Regions from separate parts of the Lysinibacillus sp. FSL L8-0126 genome, predicted to be linked through region 1. Evidence: riboswitches for the same ligand, from Rfam matches in the RefSeq annotation. Region 1 holds a riboswitch; each other region holds the start of a gene.

Region 1 (4,201 bases):
CTGATGCATCAGAAGTTGAAAAACTAATGACAGCAGAGCAATACGAAGAAATGATCGCTGAATAAGACAAGCTATAATCGAAAAACGTCGGAAACTACCGGCGTTTTTTGTTATATAATGACTTATAAGTGGGTATGTCTAAATGGAGGTGGCGTAATGTTCGAGGGAAAATGCTTAATAGTAGAAGGACGCTCAGATAAGCTACAAATTGAGCCAATTTTAAATGAGAATGTTACAATACTATGTACGAATGGTACAATTGGTGTGCATCAATTAGAAGAGCTGCTCGATCCCTATGAGAGCTGTGAGCTATTTACTTTTTTTGATGCAGATACTTCAGGCGATAAGCTGCGTGCATTAATGGACAGACATTATCCAGAGGCAGAGCATTTACGTACAATGCCAACCTATAAGGAAGTAGAGACGACACCAAGAAAAGTGTTAGCGATGATATTACTGCGTGCACATTTTTCAATCCATAATGAATATATTTTGTAAGGTTGCGTGAGGAAATGGAAGAATGGTCAAAAGAGCAGTGGGAAACGGCTAAACAGTCGGGACAGAAAGCTGCATTTTATTTATATACACCGATGTGTGGAACGTGTGCAGTGGCATCTAAAATGATGGCCATTATTGAACAATTACTGCCACAGCTACCAATAGGTAAAGCGAATATAAATTTTTTAGAGCATGTTGCTGTTGAGCATCAAATTGAAAGTGTTCCGTGTTTACTTGTTAGTGATGGCGGAAAAGTGACAGATAAGATTTATGCTTTTCAATCCGTACCATTTTTATACGAATTGTTAAAAAAATCAATTGACTGAACTTTACTAGCGTGGTAAAGTATCAAATATATTACTAAAACATTAAATATATCGAACTCTTATAAAGAGTGGCGGAGGGAAGTGCCCTATGAAGCCCGGCAACCATCACAAAGTGAAAAGGTGCCAAATCACTCAAAGATTTTTCTTTGAAAGATGAGAGAACGGTTTAACGTTATTATACGTGACCCCTTCTACTTGTCTGTGAGTGAAGGGGTTTTCTATATGAGAAAAGGAGTATTCGCTATGATCCAGCTTCAAAATATTACGAAGAAGTACAAAACAGCAAATGGCGAATTAACGGCAGTCAAAGACGTCAACCTTACCATCAATAAAGGTGAAATTTTTGGCATTATCGGCTATAGTGGCGCTGGTAAGAGTACCATGATTCGTTTATTAAACGGTTTAGAGAAACCGACAACAGGAACAGTAACGGTGAACAGTCAAGAATTTTCATCGATTAAAGGGCAAAAGCTTAGAGCAGCTAGACAAAAGGTAAGTATGATTTTCCAACATTTCAATTTACTTTGGTCTAGAACAGTTGCCGAAAATATTGCATTTCCTCTAGAAATAGCAGGTGTTTCAAAGGCTCAACGTGAAGCACGAGTAAAGGAATTAATTGCACTTGTTGGTCTAGAGGGACGTGACAGGGCATATCCATCCCAGCTTTCTGGTGGACAAAAGCAGCGTGTAGGGATTGCCCGTGCATTAGCGAATAATCCAGAGGTTTTACTATGTGATGAGGCGACTTCCGCACTCGATCCTGAAACGACGGATGCCATTCTTGATTTACTCGTTGATATCAATGAACGTTTAGGCTTAACAATCGTTTTGATTACCCATGAAATGCATGTCATCCGCAAAATTTGTCATCGTGTAGCGGTCATGGAGGCAGGCGAAATAGTGGAACGTGGTGAGGTATTGCAAGTTTTCCAAGCACCACAAGCGGCTATTACTAAAAAATTCGTATCTCAGATTACGGATACAAAGGAAACACAGGATACGGTGGCACAAATCAAAACAAATTATCCAACTGGACAACTTGTCAAACTGATTTTTGTTGGTGAAAAGACCGAGCAGCCGGTTATCTCACATCTTGTGAAACAATTTGATGTAGAAGTAAGCATTGTTCATGGTAATATTTCGCAAACGAAAAACGGTGCATACGGTACACTGATTGTGCAAATTGATGGCTCGAAAACAAATGTGGCTGAAGCCCTTCGTTATTTAAATACAGTCGAAGTACAAACGGAGGTGATCGCAAATGCTAACTAATCTTTTTCCAAACGTAGACTGGGAAAATATGTGGCAAGCTATGTATGAAACATTGTACATGACGGCAATTTCTACAGTTGTCACATTTATTCTTGGGTTAGTCATTGGGATCGTTCTATTTTTAACAAGCCCTAATCAGCTATGGGCTAATAAAATGGTTAACTTTTTAACGGGTTCAATCGTTAATATTTTCCGCTCCATCCCATTTATCGTGTTAATTATTTTATTAATTCCATTTACGAAATTCTTACTTGGTACGATTCGGGGAGCAAATGCGGCATTACCTGCTCTAATTATTGGTGCAGCCCCGTTCTACGCTCGTATGGTATTGATTGCGTTACGTGAAATAGATAAAGGTGTCATTGAAGCAGCCCGTTCAATGGGGGCAAAAACATCCACAATTATTTGGAAAGTACTGATCCCTGAATCTTTACCAGCACTAATTTCAGGGATTACTGTAACGGCTGTTGCCCTCGTTGGTTATACTGCAATGGCAGGGATTATCGGTGCAGGTGGTCTTGGTAACTTAGCTTTCCTAGACGGCTTCCAACGAAACCGCCAAGATGTAACATTAATGGCAACTATTCTGATCTTAGTAGTTGTATTTATCATTCAATGGATTGGTGATCTCATAACGGTGAAGATCGATAAACGTTAGTAAGACTAAAAGAGGTTATTCCGGTTCTAACCGCTAACATATTTGAAACAAATAAAAGGGAGTGTCATAAATGAAAAAGTTATTAGCAGGATTATTTTTATCTATACTTGTACTAGCATTAGCAGCTTGTGGTACAGATAAAAAGGAAGATGCCAATTCAGCATCTGATCAAACAGATAGTAAAGACAATGTAACATTAAAAGTAGGTGCTTCTAATACACCACACGCAGTCATCCTAGATAAAGCAAAACCAATTTTAGCTAAAGAAGGCATCGACCTTGAAATTGAAACTTATACAGATTATGTTCTTCCAAACCAAGATCTAGATTCAAAAACACTTGATGCAAACTATTTCCAACATATTCCATACTTGGAGTTACAAATTAAAGATAATGGCTATGATTTCGTGAATGCTGGTGGCGTTCATATTGAACCAATCGGTATTTACTCAAAAAAATATAAAACTTTAGAAGATCTGCCTGAAGGCGCAACAATCTTACTTTCTAACTCAGTATCAGACCACGGTCGTATGCTATCATTACTGGAAGCTAAAGGCTTAATTAAATTAAAAGAAGGTATTGATAAAACGGCAGCAGAAATAAAGGATATTGAAGAAAATCCTAAAAACTTTAAATTTGATGCGAATACTGCACCAGAAATGCTTGTACAAATGTATGAAAATGATGAGGGCGATGCAGTACTTATCAACTCTAACTTTGCGATCGATAATGGTTTAAATCCAATCGAAGATGCTATTTCTCTTGAAGACAAAGAATCTCCGTATGTGAATATCATCGCAGTACGTGCAGGCGACGAAACAAGACCAGAAATTAAAAAATTATTAGAAGTATTAACTTCTAAAGAAATCCAAGACTTCATTTTAGAAGAATGGAAAGGTGCAGTAGTACCAGTACAATAATTCAAAGGGTAAGTGAGTGATCTAACTCACTTACTTTTTTATTAGCCCCCTCAAGTATCGCTTATTAATGGTACTTGAGGGGGTTATTTTTATTGCAATTATTAAAAAATGTTGATTTACCAATAATTAACATAATTTAGTGTTGATTTTTTTAGAGTTAGAAAGTAATTCTGAAATTATTTGTTAAATAGGATGAACATTATTGCACAAATATTATTAAATTACATAAAATGTAGGTGTTTATGAGTATATTTTATGATTGTTTAGAAATTGTTTAGTTATAATTAGTACTATATAAATGTTGATGAAGTTTTTTTGAGTTAAATTTATTTTTTTAATCTATTTTGACTAGAAAAATCATACGTAAGTATGTAGCGATGAAAGGAGTCTGTACAGTACGATGATGAGAAGTGACAAATTACTTTGCAGAATGCTTGCCATGAATAACTATGGTCAAACGAAGCTGTAACGAAAAGAACGATGACAATGGACTACTAGATTAGATAAAGGAGTAATTTTTTATGACAA
Region 2 (4,201 bases), 700 kb from region 1:
AGCTGCTTTCAATGCGATGCAGGCAACTCTATCTTTACGAAATTTTCCGGTTGTGAATGAAAAAATTGTGGATGAAGAAGTTTTTCTCATGTGTCTATATGCAGATGAGGAGGCTGAAAAAAGATATGCTAGCCAATTTCCGCATATATTTTGGCAGCGATAGCATCCTTATATTGTGAATGTATTACAGCAGGATGTTGCCAAATCGATAGCTGTTGAAGCGGTACTAGACCATTTTAACATTGGTCCTGAGAATGCTATTGCTTTTGGAGGTGGGGATAATGATATTGATATGTTAGAGCATGTAGGGCTAGGTATCGCTATGGGAAATGGTAGCGCAGCTCTAAAAGCAGTTGCGAATTTTGTTACAAAGAGTTCCACTGAAGGTGGTATTGACTTTGCTTTACGGCAGTTTCAAATGATATAAAGCTGCTGAAGGTCTTAAAGTCGATGCTTCAGGTTCTCTTAGATCTATTGAAGGAACTTGTTAATCAATGCGTTTTAATAAATTTTGGGTGGGGTGTTATATGGCACATCATGTGCAATCTCTAATTGAACATTACGGGTATTTGGGTATTATCGTGATCCTAATTGGAGGAATTGTTGGGTTGCCACTACCTGATGAGGTCTTTCTAACATATGTTGGCTACAGTGTTTATATAGAAAGCCTTGAACACATTCCCGCTTTAGTAAGTGCAATGATTGGTGCAGTTGGCGGTATTACCTTAAGCTACTATATCGGCTATCGTTTTGGCTTACCATTATTGCAGAAATATGGACCCAAAATTCATATTACGGAGCAAAAAATTGATTTTACAAAACAACTGTTTACTAAAATTGGGCCAACTTTATTATTAATAGGCTATTTTATACCTGGTGTACGGCATCTGACAGCCTATATTGCGGCAATTAATAATTATCCATATAGAAAGTTTGCTTTTTTTGCCTATACAGGGGCATTTATCTGGACTTTCACATTTATAACGTTAGGGAGGATGCTTGGGGAGAAGTGGCGGTTTGTTGGTTATTATTTATCCCATTATAGTATTTATCTTATCCTATTGTTTGGCCTCGTAATGCTCATCGTTTACTATCTATTCAAAAAAAGAAATATACGAAAATAAAGGTCTGTATGATTCAACATATGAATCGTACAGACCTTTGTGTTATGGCAAAATAGCAAATGAGCGTACAGGGAATCCAGATGCCTTTTCAGGCTTAGGGACGATATTGAAGATAATTGCCCCCTTCGCAGGTAGCTTGTCCAAGTTCGTCATCAACTCAATTTGATAGATGTTTTGTTCAAGCACGAAGTATTCGCCATCTAGCTTACCATTTTTGTGAAAATCAGCGGCTGAATCAGTATCAAATGTTTCATGGCCAAGTGCACTTATTTGACGTTCCTTCAATAAAAATTGTAATGCCTCTAAGCCCCAGCCTGGTATATGGTTATGTCCATCCATATCTTGGTTACTAAATGCCTCTTTATCTGGCCAGCGCTTACTCCAATCTGTACGTAGCGCTACAAAGGTACCTGCTTCAATTACTCCATGTTGTGCTTCAAAATCAAAAATATCTTGCACACTTAGCGAGAAGTCATGATTGTTAGCAGCTTCTCGTGATTTATCAATGACGACAAGAGGAAGAACTAGTTCTTTTAGTTCTAATTCTTCTAGATAGCGGGAGTCTCGCACAAAATGAATGGGTGGGTCGATATGTGTGCCATATTGTCCTGGGAACGTGAATTGTTGTGCGAAGAACCCGTCATCATGAGAGAATAATGTTTCAAATTTAGCATCTTCAAACATAAAAAAATGTGGGGAATTAGGGCCGAATGTATGTGTTAAATCAACCCATTGTTTTGATTTTAATAATTGTAATGCTTGTAAAAGTTGGTTTGACATTGATTTCACTGCTTTCTGTTAAAATTAGTAGAACATAAAAAAGAGTCCCCTTAGAAGAGGACTCCAGAATAAGCAACGGTAGTTCTTCTTCTCATCTTTCAGGCTTAAAATTTTGCCAATTGGAATTAGCACCATACTGTTGAGCTGGTTGCTGAGACTTCATCGGGCCAATCCCTCCGTCTCTCTCGATAAGAAAAGTGATATAAGAATTTTCAGAAATAATAATAAAAACACTTTAGCATAGAATTTTATAGTTTACAAGTTCGATAGAGATATAAGGGTAAATTTTTTTACCAACTTAAATTTATGGTTATGCCACAACAACCATTATCCATAAGACGTATTCTGAAATTGTCTGGTGTATAATTTGCATCAAATTTCATCGTAATGCCTGTTGATGTGATTAATTTATCAACCTCTGTTTTATTTGAAAGCTGTGCAGCATTCATTAGATCATGTGCAAATTGTTGAGAGCTATCAATTTTATCCGTAAGCAATTGAGCCTGTTGCATGATCGCCTTTATCCGTGTAGCTGACATTTTTAATTTATGTGTGTCGACAGGTGGAAAGGGGGTAGTGTTCGGCATTGCCAAATGTTGAGGAATAGGTCTAACGGCAAGCTGCTGGGCAAGTGGCGACGTTGGGTAATGATAAGGATGAACAAAGTACGGATAAGGATTGTAATACAATGTAATTCCTCCTATCCTATAGCTGATATCTTATCTTATGTAGCTAAACGTCTTTAGGTGTTATTTTGCAGTGCAATGTCTGTCCTAATCATTTAAAAAGGAAGCCAAAGTGAGCTTCCTCTTTTAGCCGAGAACATGTAAGACATCATCAATTTTTTTACTATGAGACAGAATACCGTAATTCATCCATGTTAAAAAATCCACTTCATATACACAGTTGGTTTTAACTGCAGCTAGATTTTTCCACATAGAAGTTTTTAAAATCGTACGCTCCTCGTTCTCGTAAATGGAATGTTGTTTATCAAAAGTAATAAATAAATGATCCGCATCTAATTGCAGCAATTGATCAAATGTCAGTGGTGCTTTACGTTGATTGTGCGGAATACTCCAGACAAGTGGATGTGGCATTAAACCGAGGTCACGATATAAAATTGGCCCCGTATAGCCACATTCAGGACCCGCATATAGAGTAATGCCAATAGCTGAAATGCGGAGAAATGCCACACTTTGCCCATAAACGGATTTACTAAGAATTCCTTTTGCTTGCTGTACCTTATCCTCATATTGTAGGATCACGTCTTGCATCAAGGCGGTTTTTCCTGTTAAATCAGCAATCTTAAACAAAGTAGACTGCCAGTTCTCTCCAGGATGTGAGATATGACAGATGGGAGCTACTTCATTTAAATGATGACAGGATTCCCATCGCTCTATACCTGCATCTAGCATAATTAATGTTGGTTTATAGTGAAGGAGTCGATCCATTTCTCCATTTTGTACATCGATATCAGGCACTTCTTGAAGACCTAAATAGTCTTGTTTTCCCCATTTTGGATGACTGAATTGAGCAATTGGTGTAATCCCAAGGGCGACAAAGAAGTCTTCTAAGAATGGTGCAAATACACGTAGATTGCTGCTTTGGTTTCTTCTATATTGTCCTGGAGAGATGCCGACATGTTCTTTAAAACGACGATTGAAATAATACTCATTATTAAATCCGATAGACTGACTAATTTCAAATACCCGATCATTTGTTGTCATTAATAATTGCTTGGCTTTTTCAATGCGAATGTTATTTAAATAGTGAAGAGGGATTTGCCCTGTAATCTCTTTGAACATACGGGTATAATTCCATCTTGGAACATCAGCTAGCTCTGCCAACTGCTCGACAGTCCACTCTTTTTCAAAATGTTTATGCAAATAGTTAATGGATTGCTCAACAGATTGACGATCATTTTTTTGCACCAGCTTGGGTATTGTTTGATGTAAGAGCAATAACATCAGCTCTTGAAAGTGTACATGCTGCTCAAAGATGGTGTGCTCATCCTCCGCTAGACGGTTCTGATAAATGGCTTCTAGCAGTCTACGACATTGCGAAAAGGGGAGGAGACGTTGCTCTTTGACACGCTTAAAAGGGCTAGTAGTCTGTTTATTGCTAAGATGGACAATGTTGAACTGTAATTGATAAAAACAAAGGTGCTCGTTTTGAATGCGTATATTAGCCGTGTTATTAGGAGGAATCGATATGCACTTTTCTTCACTAAGATGAATGGTGTTATGATCTATTTCTAGCTTTCCGCTGCCACTCATTACGATGAAAAGTGTATAGAA
Region 3 (4,201 bases), 130 kb from region 1:
CATCAAAGCCCAAAATTTCCGCTAATTATTGAAGATGAGGTAACAGTTGGACACCAAGTCACTTTACATAGCTGTACAATTCGCAAAAATGCTTTAATTGGTATGGGCTCCATTATATTAGACGGGGCAGAGATTGGAGAGGGTGCATTTATTGGGGCAGGAAGCCTAGTACCTCCTGGTAAAGTCATTCCTCCGAATAGTTTAGCATTAGGTCGTCCGGCAAAAGTAGTCCGTGAATTAAATGCAGAAGATAAAGAGGATATGGAACGTATCGTGCGCGAATATGCAGAAAAAGGACAATATTATAAATCCCTTCAGAAGTAAACAATATACACAAAAATTCAATATTAACGAAAAAAATACCTCGCATTTCCGTGTAACCAAAATGTTCACGGATCGTAGCGAGGGATTTTTTGTAAAACAAAGGGGACAATATTGCCCCTTTCCTTTTTAATACATTAGAATAATTTTCTAATGTCTTCATTACTTTAGCTCAATAGTTTATAGATGTGCCTTTTCTCGTAGAGCATCTGCTTTATCGATTTGTTCCCATGGTACATTTAAATCTGTACGACCAAAATGACCATAAGCTGCCGTTTGTTTATAAATCGGACGACGTAAATCTAGCATTTTAATAATACCTGCTGGACGTAAATCAAATAGCTCACGTACCCACTCTACGATTGCGCTTTCTTTCACTTTACCTGTACCAAATGTGTCAACCGCAATGGAAACTGGTTGAGCCACACCAATCGCATAGGCAAGTTGTACCTCAGCGCGTTCTGCCAAGCCAGCTGCTACAATGTTTTTTGCTACATAACGTGCCGCATAAGCCGCTGAACGGTCTACCTTTGTTGCATCCTTACCAGAGAATGCGCCACCACCGTGACGTGCATAACCACCGTATGTATCAACAATGATTTTACGTCCTGTTAAACCAGCGTCCCCTTTAGGTCCACCGATAACAAAACGGCCAGTCGGGTTAATAAAGTATTTCGTGTTTGCATCTAATAATTCACTTGGCACAACGGGTGCAATAACAAATTCTTTCAGATCAGCTTGAATTTGTTCAAGTGTTGCTTCTTCATCATGTTGTGTTGAAATAACAATTGTATCCACTCGCACAGGTACATTATTGTCATCATATTCAATCGTTACTTGTGTTTTTCCATCAGGACGTAAATACGCTAATTCACCTGATTTACGAACTTCTGTTAATCGGCGTGCTAATTTATGTGCTAAGCTGATTGGCAATGGCATTAGTTCAGGTGTTTCATTACATGCATAACCAAACATTAGACCTTGGTCACCAGCACCAATTGCTTCAATATCAGCATCTGTCATAGAGCCTTCACGAGCCTCTAAAGCTTGGTCAACACCTTGTGCAATATCAGGCGATTGTTCGCCAATAGCTACAAGCACCGCTAGATTTTCAGCATCAAAGCCATATTTACCACGTGTATAGCCAATTTCTGCTACAGTATCACGAACGATACCTTTAATATCAACGTAAGTAGAAGTAGTTATTTCTCCTGCTACTAATACTAATCCTGTTGTGACAGTTGTTTCACACGCTACACGTGCATTTGGATCTTCTGCTAAAATAGCATCTAAAATGGCATCCGAGATTTGATCACAAATCTTATCTGGATGTCCTTCTGTTACACTCTCTGATGTAAACAGTCGACGGTTTGTCATTTGGTTTTCCTCCTATTACTCTTACAAAAAGTAGTTGTGTATGAATACGGTACTCATTACCCATGTCAAGTCCGCTCCTAAGGATTGAACTCTCAAGCCGTTACTGCTGCTTTTAACACGAGGATTTCGAAAGATCTGTCATTATAATAAGGAAAGAACTACATATACTTACCTTTACATTCTTTTTTAGCAATAAAAAAATCCTTTACTCACGTTACTGCACATGAGGAAAGGAATAATGACTTCGTAACCTTTCACTCTTATCGTTCAAGGGATGTTCCCTTGCATCAGGTTGGCACCAACGCATGCTGTGAAATAAAACATGCAGGTTGCCGGGTTTCACAGGGCCTGACCCTCCACCAGCTCGGGATAAGAGTATCCGTTCATTTTCATGTTACTGAAAAGGTTGAACGTTGTCAAATATTTTCTTATGTATTACTGTATAGAAAGGAAGGAACTGATTACACAAAAACTTTTCATACTTGGATGATGATGTAAATAGAAGCAAATTAATCCCTACAACATACCTAGCTACTTGTGGTAACATATGTGTGGCTCAATTTTTGCGCCTAATTACAGTAGGATTGATCGGATTCTACTCGAAAAACATTATTTTTTGTCAGTTTATTGAAAAGTGATAAAAACTCTAAAATAATTTCTTAATTAGTATAGATTATTTAAGCAATTGTGTTATACTATTTTTGAAATTAAGAAAAAATCCCTCTAAATCAAGGGAATACTATAAAAAAGGATGGTATTTAATCGATGAATTCAGTAGAAATTGCAAACGAACTGAAGGAATTATTAAACGGCGGTAACATTAATGTTCAACTTTCAGTACCACAATTAGCAGAAAAAGCTACATCTCGTGGTGAAGCAATGTTAACAGTAGATGGCGCAGTTCGTGCAGAAACTGGCAAATACACTGGTCGTTCACCTAAAGATAAATATACGGTAGAAGAAGAAAGCACAAAAGATCAAATTGACTGGGGTAAAGTCAACCAACCGATTTCTTCTGAAGTGTTCGATAACTTATATGTAAAAGTAATAAAATATTTAAAAGAACGTGACGAGTTATTCGTATTTAAAGGCTTCGCAGGTGCTGACAAAGATTCACAATTAAGCATCCAAGTAATTAATGAATACGCTTGGCACAACCTTTTTGCTCATCAATTATTTATCCGTCCAACTGAAGAAGAATTAGCTTCTCATGTTGCAGACTTCACTGTCATCTCTGCTCCTAACTTTAAAGCAGACCCTGCAGTTGATGGTACTGCTTCTGAAACTTTCATCATAGTATCACTTGAAAAGAAAATGATCTTAATCGGTGGTACTGAATATGCTGGTGAAATGAAAAAATCTATTTTTGGTATCATGAACTACTTATTACCACAGCAAGGTATCCTTTCAATGCACTGTTCAGCAAACGTTGGTGAAGCTGGCGATGTGGCATTATTCTTCGGTCTATCTGGTACTGGTAAAACGACATTATCCGCTGATCCAGATCGTAAGCTAATTGGTGACGATGAACACGGCTGGTCTGATAATGGTGTATTCAACATTGAGGGTGGCTGCTATGCAAAAACAATCAACCTTTCTGCTGAGAAAGAACCAGAAATCTACAATGCAATCCGCTTCGGTTCTGTTTTAGAAAACGTAGCTGTTGATCCAGAAACTCGTATTTGTGACTATGATGATGGTTCATTAACAGAAAATACACGTGTAGCTTATCCAATCCAATACATCGAAAATATTGTTGATCCTTCTGTTGCAGGTCATCCAAAAACAATCATCTTCCTAACAGCTGATGCGTTTGGCGTATTACCTCCAATCAGTAAATTAACAAAAGAGCAAGCAATGTATCACTTCCTAAGCGGTTTCACTTCTAAGCTTGCTGGAACTGAACGCGGTGTAACAGAGCCAGAACCAGTATTCTCTACTTGCTTCGGTTCTCCATTCCTTCCACTTCCAGCAACAGTGTACGCAGAAATGTTAGGTCAAAAAATTGACGAGCATGGTGCACAAGTATTCCTAGTGAACACTGGTTGGACTGGTGGCGAATATGGTACAGGTAGCCGTATGAAGCTGTCTTACACACGCACAATGGTACGTGCAGCAATCGACGGAAAATTAACAAATGTTGAAACGACACAAGATGCTGTCTTCGGTTTACACATTCCAACAGCAGTTGAAGGTGTACCGTCAGAAGTGTTAAATCCTCGTGAAGCATGGGCAGATAAAGCTGCATATGATGCGAAAGCTGCTGAACTTGCAGGCTTATTCAACGAAAACTTCAAGAAATTCTCAAACGTTTCTGATGCCATTACTACACTTGGTGGCCCATTAAAATAACGACTAGACACAAGAATCAAAGGGAACGAATTCATTCGTTCTCTTTTTCTTTACCTTGAAGGTAGCTAGTATTAGGGAGATACATATGACAAAAAAATATAAAATACTATTTTCTATTCTTATAATGTTGTTAGCTTTATTTGTTGGCGCT
Region 4 (4,201 bases), 1.2 Mb from region 1:
CAATTTCGTAAACTGCTCTGTGAAGCACTCGACATTCCTGAGTTGATTGATAATACCTTTAATGATTCTTACTATACGCAAATACGCTTTAAAGAGGCTGTTCATGATGCCTTTCTATCAAAGACATATGAGGAATGGCTTGAGGTATTTAACGAGGATTTTGAAGGTTGTGTAGAGCCTGTACTCACTTTTCCAGAAGCATGTGAGCATCCACAGTTGAAGGCTCGCGGCATGATCGTCGATATTCCAAAAAGCGATGGCACCATGCAACAGCAAATTGCTTCTGCCTTTAAATTTGATGGCACTGAGCCTGAGTACAAGTATGTCGGTGCCAAGCTTGGAGAGCATAATGAAGAAGTATTAACTGCACTTGGCTATAATGATGAACAAATTGCTAGTTTACGAGAAAAGGGCGTTTTAGAATAACGGAAAGGTTCAATTTGGAAGTAGGCAATTTTCAAATTGAACCTTTTTATGGCTGCCTGCTCATTGACATCCTCAGTAACATAAGCATAAATTATTTCACTAGAAAAAACGCAGCTACCAATGTACTCCTGCTGTTATAACAGTAAATGGATTTATTTTTCTAATAAAACTTTTTAAAAGAAATGTTGACATATAATTCATCAAGCATTATAGTATTGTTTAAATCTTAACAGACAATTAAATACGATAATTTCTTCTTATCCAGAGAGACTGAGGGACAGGCCCAATGAAGTCTCGGCAGCGGGTTATTAACATAATACCGTGCCAATTCCTGCAAATGTACTTACATTTGAAAGATGAGAAGGAAGTAGTTTCTTCAATAGTGGGGACCTTCCTTTTTTCTTAATCGATAAGAACAAAAGGAAGGTCCTTTTTGTTCTTTATTTTTAAATAGGGAGTTGAGCAAGTAAATGATTGAATTTCAGAATGTAGCGAAAACCTTTAAATTTGGTGATCGTGAAGTGAATGCAGTGAAAGATGTATCTCTTTCCATTCAGCAGGGAGAGATTTTTGGAATTATTGGATTTAGTGGTGCAGGAAAGAGCACATTATTGCGACTTGTGAATCTATTAGAAAGTCCAACCCATGGCACTGTTCAAGTACAAGGTGTTGATATTAATTCGCTCACACCAAAAGAGGTAAGAAAGCTGAGAAGAAGAATCGGCATGATTTTTCAAAATTTCAACTTATTCTCCTCAAGAACGGTAGCTGGAAATGTAGCCTATCCACTTAAGCTGGCGGGAGTGCCTAAAAAAGAAATTAATGAAAGAGTTGCAGAACTTCTTAGTTTTGTTGGTCTTACAGAAAAAGCGAACGATTACCCTGAGCAATTATCTGGAGGCCAAAAACAGCGGGTTGGCATTGCGAGGGCGCTTGCTACCTCCCCTGATATATTAATTTGTGATGAAGCAACCTCAGCGCTCGATCCAGATACAACTGGGGAAATTCTCCGCCTTCTCAAAAAAGTAAACAAGGATTTAGGAATCACTATTTTGCTAATCACACATGAGATGAATGTCATCCAACAAATATGTGACAGAGTAGCAGTCATGGAAAATGGAGCAGTAATTGAATCTAATTCAGTTTTTGATATTTTTACAAATCCACAGCATTTAACGACTCAACGGTTTATTCAATCGGTTCAGCAAGATCGACCATCTGCATCTCTATTAGAGGAATGGAGAAAAAAAGGCGGCAAAAATTTATACCGTGTTATTTTTAAAGGTGATATTGCTAGCGATCCTATCCTTTCTCGCGTAACAAGAAAATTTGATGTGGACGTTAATATCGTCTATGGCTCTGTCCGAGAAATTCAGGAGAAGTTCTATGGGAACTTGCTCGTCTCATTTGAGGGACATAGCGATAAAATACCTAGTGTTCTTACTGAATTACAAGACATTGTAACTGTTGAGGAGGTAAAATTCAATGAAGGTTGATTGGACGACTTTTTGGCCCCGTATTTTTGAATCTACGGGTGAAACGATTTTAATGGTTATTATAACCCTTATCTTCGGTTCTATTCTTGGTATAACAATAGGTTTACTACTATATGTGACACGAAAAGGAAATATTTTAGAGAACAAATTCGTGTTTCAATTGTTAAATTTTTTAATTAATATTATTCGCCCAGTTCCATTTATTATTTTTCTAGTGGCCATTAGCCCATTAACAAGAATGGTTGTTGGAACAACGATTGGTACGTGGGCAGCAATCTTTCCGATGACGATTGCCTCATCATTTGGTATTGCGAGAGTAGTAGAGAATAACTTAGTTAGCATTGACCCTGGGGTAATTGAAGCCGCAAAGGCAATGGGAGCAAGTCCTCTACAAATTATTTTTACTGTATTAATTCCAGAGGCACTTGGACCGTTAATTTTAGGCTTAACGTTTGTGACAGTCGGTTTAATAGATTTCTCTGCAATGGCTGGTACAGTTGGCGGAGGCGGTTTAGGTCATATTGCAATGACATATGGTTATCAACGCTTTGATGGAAGTGTCATGCTTGTGACCGTTATTATTCTTATTATTCTTGTACAAATTGCGCAGTGGATTGGGAATAAGCTATCAAGAAAAATTATGCGACGGTAAGAAGGACATTTTTCATTTGAATAAAACAACGAAAGAGGAGATTAATAATGAAAAAGTGGTTTAGTATTTTATTAGTTTTAACAGCCGTATTAGCATTGGCTGCCTGTGGGTCTGATTCAGCTACAGATAATGCTAAAAAAGAAGAAAAAGTAAAGATTGGTGTAACTGGAACAGATGGTGAAGTATGGCCGATTTTAAAAGAGAAAGCTAAAAAGGAAGGGATTGAAATTGAGCTTGTTGAGTTCTCTGACTATACATTGCCGAATCAGGCATTAGCAAATAAAGAAATTGATATTAATTCCTTTCAGCATATCGCGTTTCTAACACAATTTACTAAAGAAAATAATGTCGATTTAGTTCCAATTGGTGCTACTGTTATTGCTCCAATGGGAATATATTCAGAGAAAGTGAAGGATGTTAACGAAATTAAAAAAGGTGACAAAATTGCTATCCCTGATGACCCTTCCAACCAGGCTCGTGCATTAAGATTATTAGAATCAGCTGGCTTAATTAAATTGGCAGATGATTTTGGTCTCTTCGGTGACCCAAGTAAAATCGTCGACAACCCGAAAGATTTAGACATTTTACCGATTGTAGCTCAACAAACACCACGTGTATTACCAGATGTAGTTGCATCCGTTATTAATAATGGAGTTGCTGGACAAGCTGGGTTTGATCCCGTAAAGGACCCCATTTATCTTGAAGATGCCAACGATCCAAACGCCTTACCTTATGTGAACATTTTTGCTGCACGAGCAGATGATCAAGATAATAAAACATATCAGAGAATTGTCGAGCTGTATCATGAGGAAGACGTAATGAAGGCAGTCGAGGCAGAAACAAATGGAGGATCTATTGTTGTTGATTTATCAAAAGATGAGTTAATAAAACAAAGCAAAGGACTATAGGGGGAGATAAATATGAGCAAAACTTTATCGGGAATTGAACTAATCCAGGAATCCATTGAAACAAATCAAGCATTGTATATTGAAACTAGCCAGGAAATCCATGCCAATCCAGAGATAGGGAATCAGGAGTTTTTCGCAAGTCAAAAGCATGTAGAAATCTTGACGAATGCAGGATTTAAAGTAGACACAGCCGTTGCTGGACATGAAACCTCCTTTTATGCAGTGAAAGACAGTGGAAAACCTGGTTCAACAATTGCCTTTCTTGCTGAATATGACGCTCTTCCAGGTTTAGGGCATGCCTGTGGTCATAATATTATTGGAACAACGAGTGTAGCAGCCGGAATTGCTCTTTCTAAAACATTAGATGAAACTGGTGGAAGTGTCGTCGTCTTAGGAACACCTGCTGAAGAGGGTGGTCCAAACGGCAGTGCAAAGGGAAGCTTTGTAGCACATGGCTATTTAAAGGAAGTAGATGTCGCTTTAATGATTCATCCAGCAGGAAAAACATCTCTAACAAGCGAAACACTTGCCGTTGATCCACTTGATTTCCATTTTTACGGGAAAGCCGCACATGCATCAGGGGCTCCTGAGGAAGGAATTAATGCATTAGATGCAGTGATCCAGCTTTTTGTTGGGATTAATGCTTTACGCCAGCAGCTTCCTACAGATGTTCGAATTCATGGAATTATTACACATGGTGGGGATGCACCAAACATTAT

What was found. A riboswitch is a leader RNA that binds a small molecule or an ion and turns the genes downstream of it on or off. The one in region 1 is predicted to bind S-adenosylmethionine.
Region 2: linked by a shared signal. The riboswitch ahead of MHI34_RS08820 (cyclase family protein) and the one ahead of MHI34_RS12240 (methionine ABC transporter ATP-binding protein) in region 1 are both predicted to bind S-adenosylmethionine.
Region 3: linked by a shared signal. The riboswitch ahead of metK (methionine adenosyltransferase) and the one ahead of MHI34_RS12240 (methionine ABC transporter ATP-binding protein) in region 1 are both predicted to bind S-adenosylmethionine.
Region 4: linked by a shared signal. The riboswitch ahead of MHI34_RS06290 (methionine ABC transporter ATP-binding protein) and the one ahead of MHI34_RS12240 (methionine ABC transporter ATP-binding protein) in region 1 are both predicted to bind S-adenosylmethionine.

The regions. Positions count from the first base shown of each region.
Region 1 is NZ_CP152028.1:2,506,678-2,510,878, forward strand. Features, by position in the region: gene gcvH (glycine cleavage system protein GcvH) at 1-65, shown strand, start outside; gene MHI34_RS12230 (TOPRIM domain-containing protein) at 157-498, shown strand; gene MHI34_RS12235 (thioredoxin family protein) at 513-824, shown strand; SAM riboswitch class I at 881-984, shown strand; gene MHI34_RS12240 (methionine ABC transporter ATP-binding protein) at 1,068-2,096, shown strand; gene MHI34_RS12245 (methionine ABC transporter permease) at 2,086-2,754, shown strand; gene MHI34_RS12250 (MetQ/NlpA family ABC transporter substrate-binding protein) at 2,825-3,673, shown strand; gene MHI34_RS12255 (nucleotide sugar dehydrogenase) at 4,195-4,201, shown strand, end outside.
Region 2 is NZ_CP152028.1:1,809,550-1,813,750, forward strand. Features, by position in the region: partial or broken gene MHI34_RS08810 (Cof-type HAD-IIB family hydrolase) at 1-427, shown strand, start outside; gene MHI34_RS08815 (DedA family protein) at 528-1,124, shown strand; gene MHI34_RS08820 (cyclase family protein) at 1,167-1,904, opposite strand; SAM riboswitch class I at 1,993-2,099, opposite strand; gene MHI34_RS08825 (hypothetical protein) at 2,195-2,593, opposite strand; gene MHI34_RS08830 (helix-turn-helix domain-containing protein) at 2,717-4,201, opposite strand, start outside.
Region 3 is NZ_CP152028.1:2,638,407-2,642,607, reverse strand. Features, by position in the region: gene MHI34_RS13075 (gamma carbonic anhydrase family protein) at 1-324, shown strand, start outside; gene metK (methionine adenosyltransferase) at 502-1,698, opposite strand; SAM riboswitch class I at 1,956-2,074, opposite strand; gene pckA (phosphoenolpyruvate carboxykinase (ATP)) at 2,464-4,050, shown strand; gene MHI34_RS13060 (alpha/beta hydrolase) at 4,136-4,201, shown strand, end outside.
Region 4 is NZ_CP152028.1:1,314,380-1,318,580, forward strand. Features, by position in the region: gene MHI34_RS06285 (CaiB/BaiF CoA-transferase family protein) at 1-426, shown strand, start outside; SAM riboswitch class I at 681-789, shown strand; gene MHI34_RS06290 (methionine ABC transporter ATP-binding protein) at 897-1,922, shown strand; gene MHI34_RS06295 (methionine ABC transporter permease) at 1,912-2,574, shown strand; gene MHI34_RS06300 (MetQ/NlpA family ABC transporter substrate-binding protein) at 2,622-3,482, shown strand; gene MHI34_RS06305 (M20 family metallopeptidase) at 3,495-4,201, shown strand, end outside.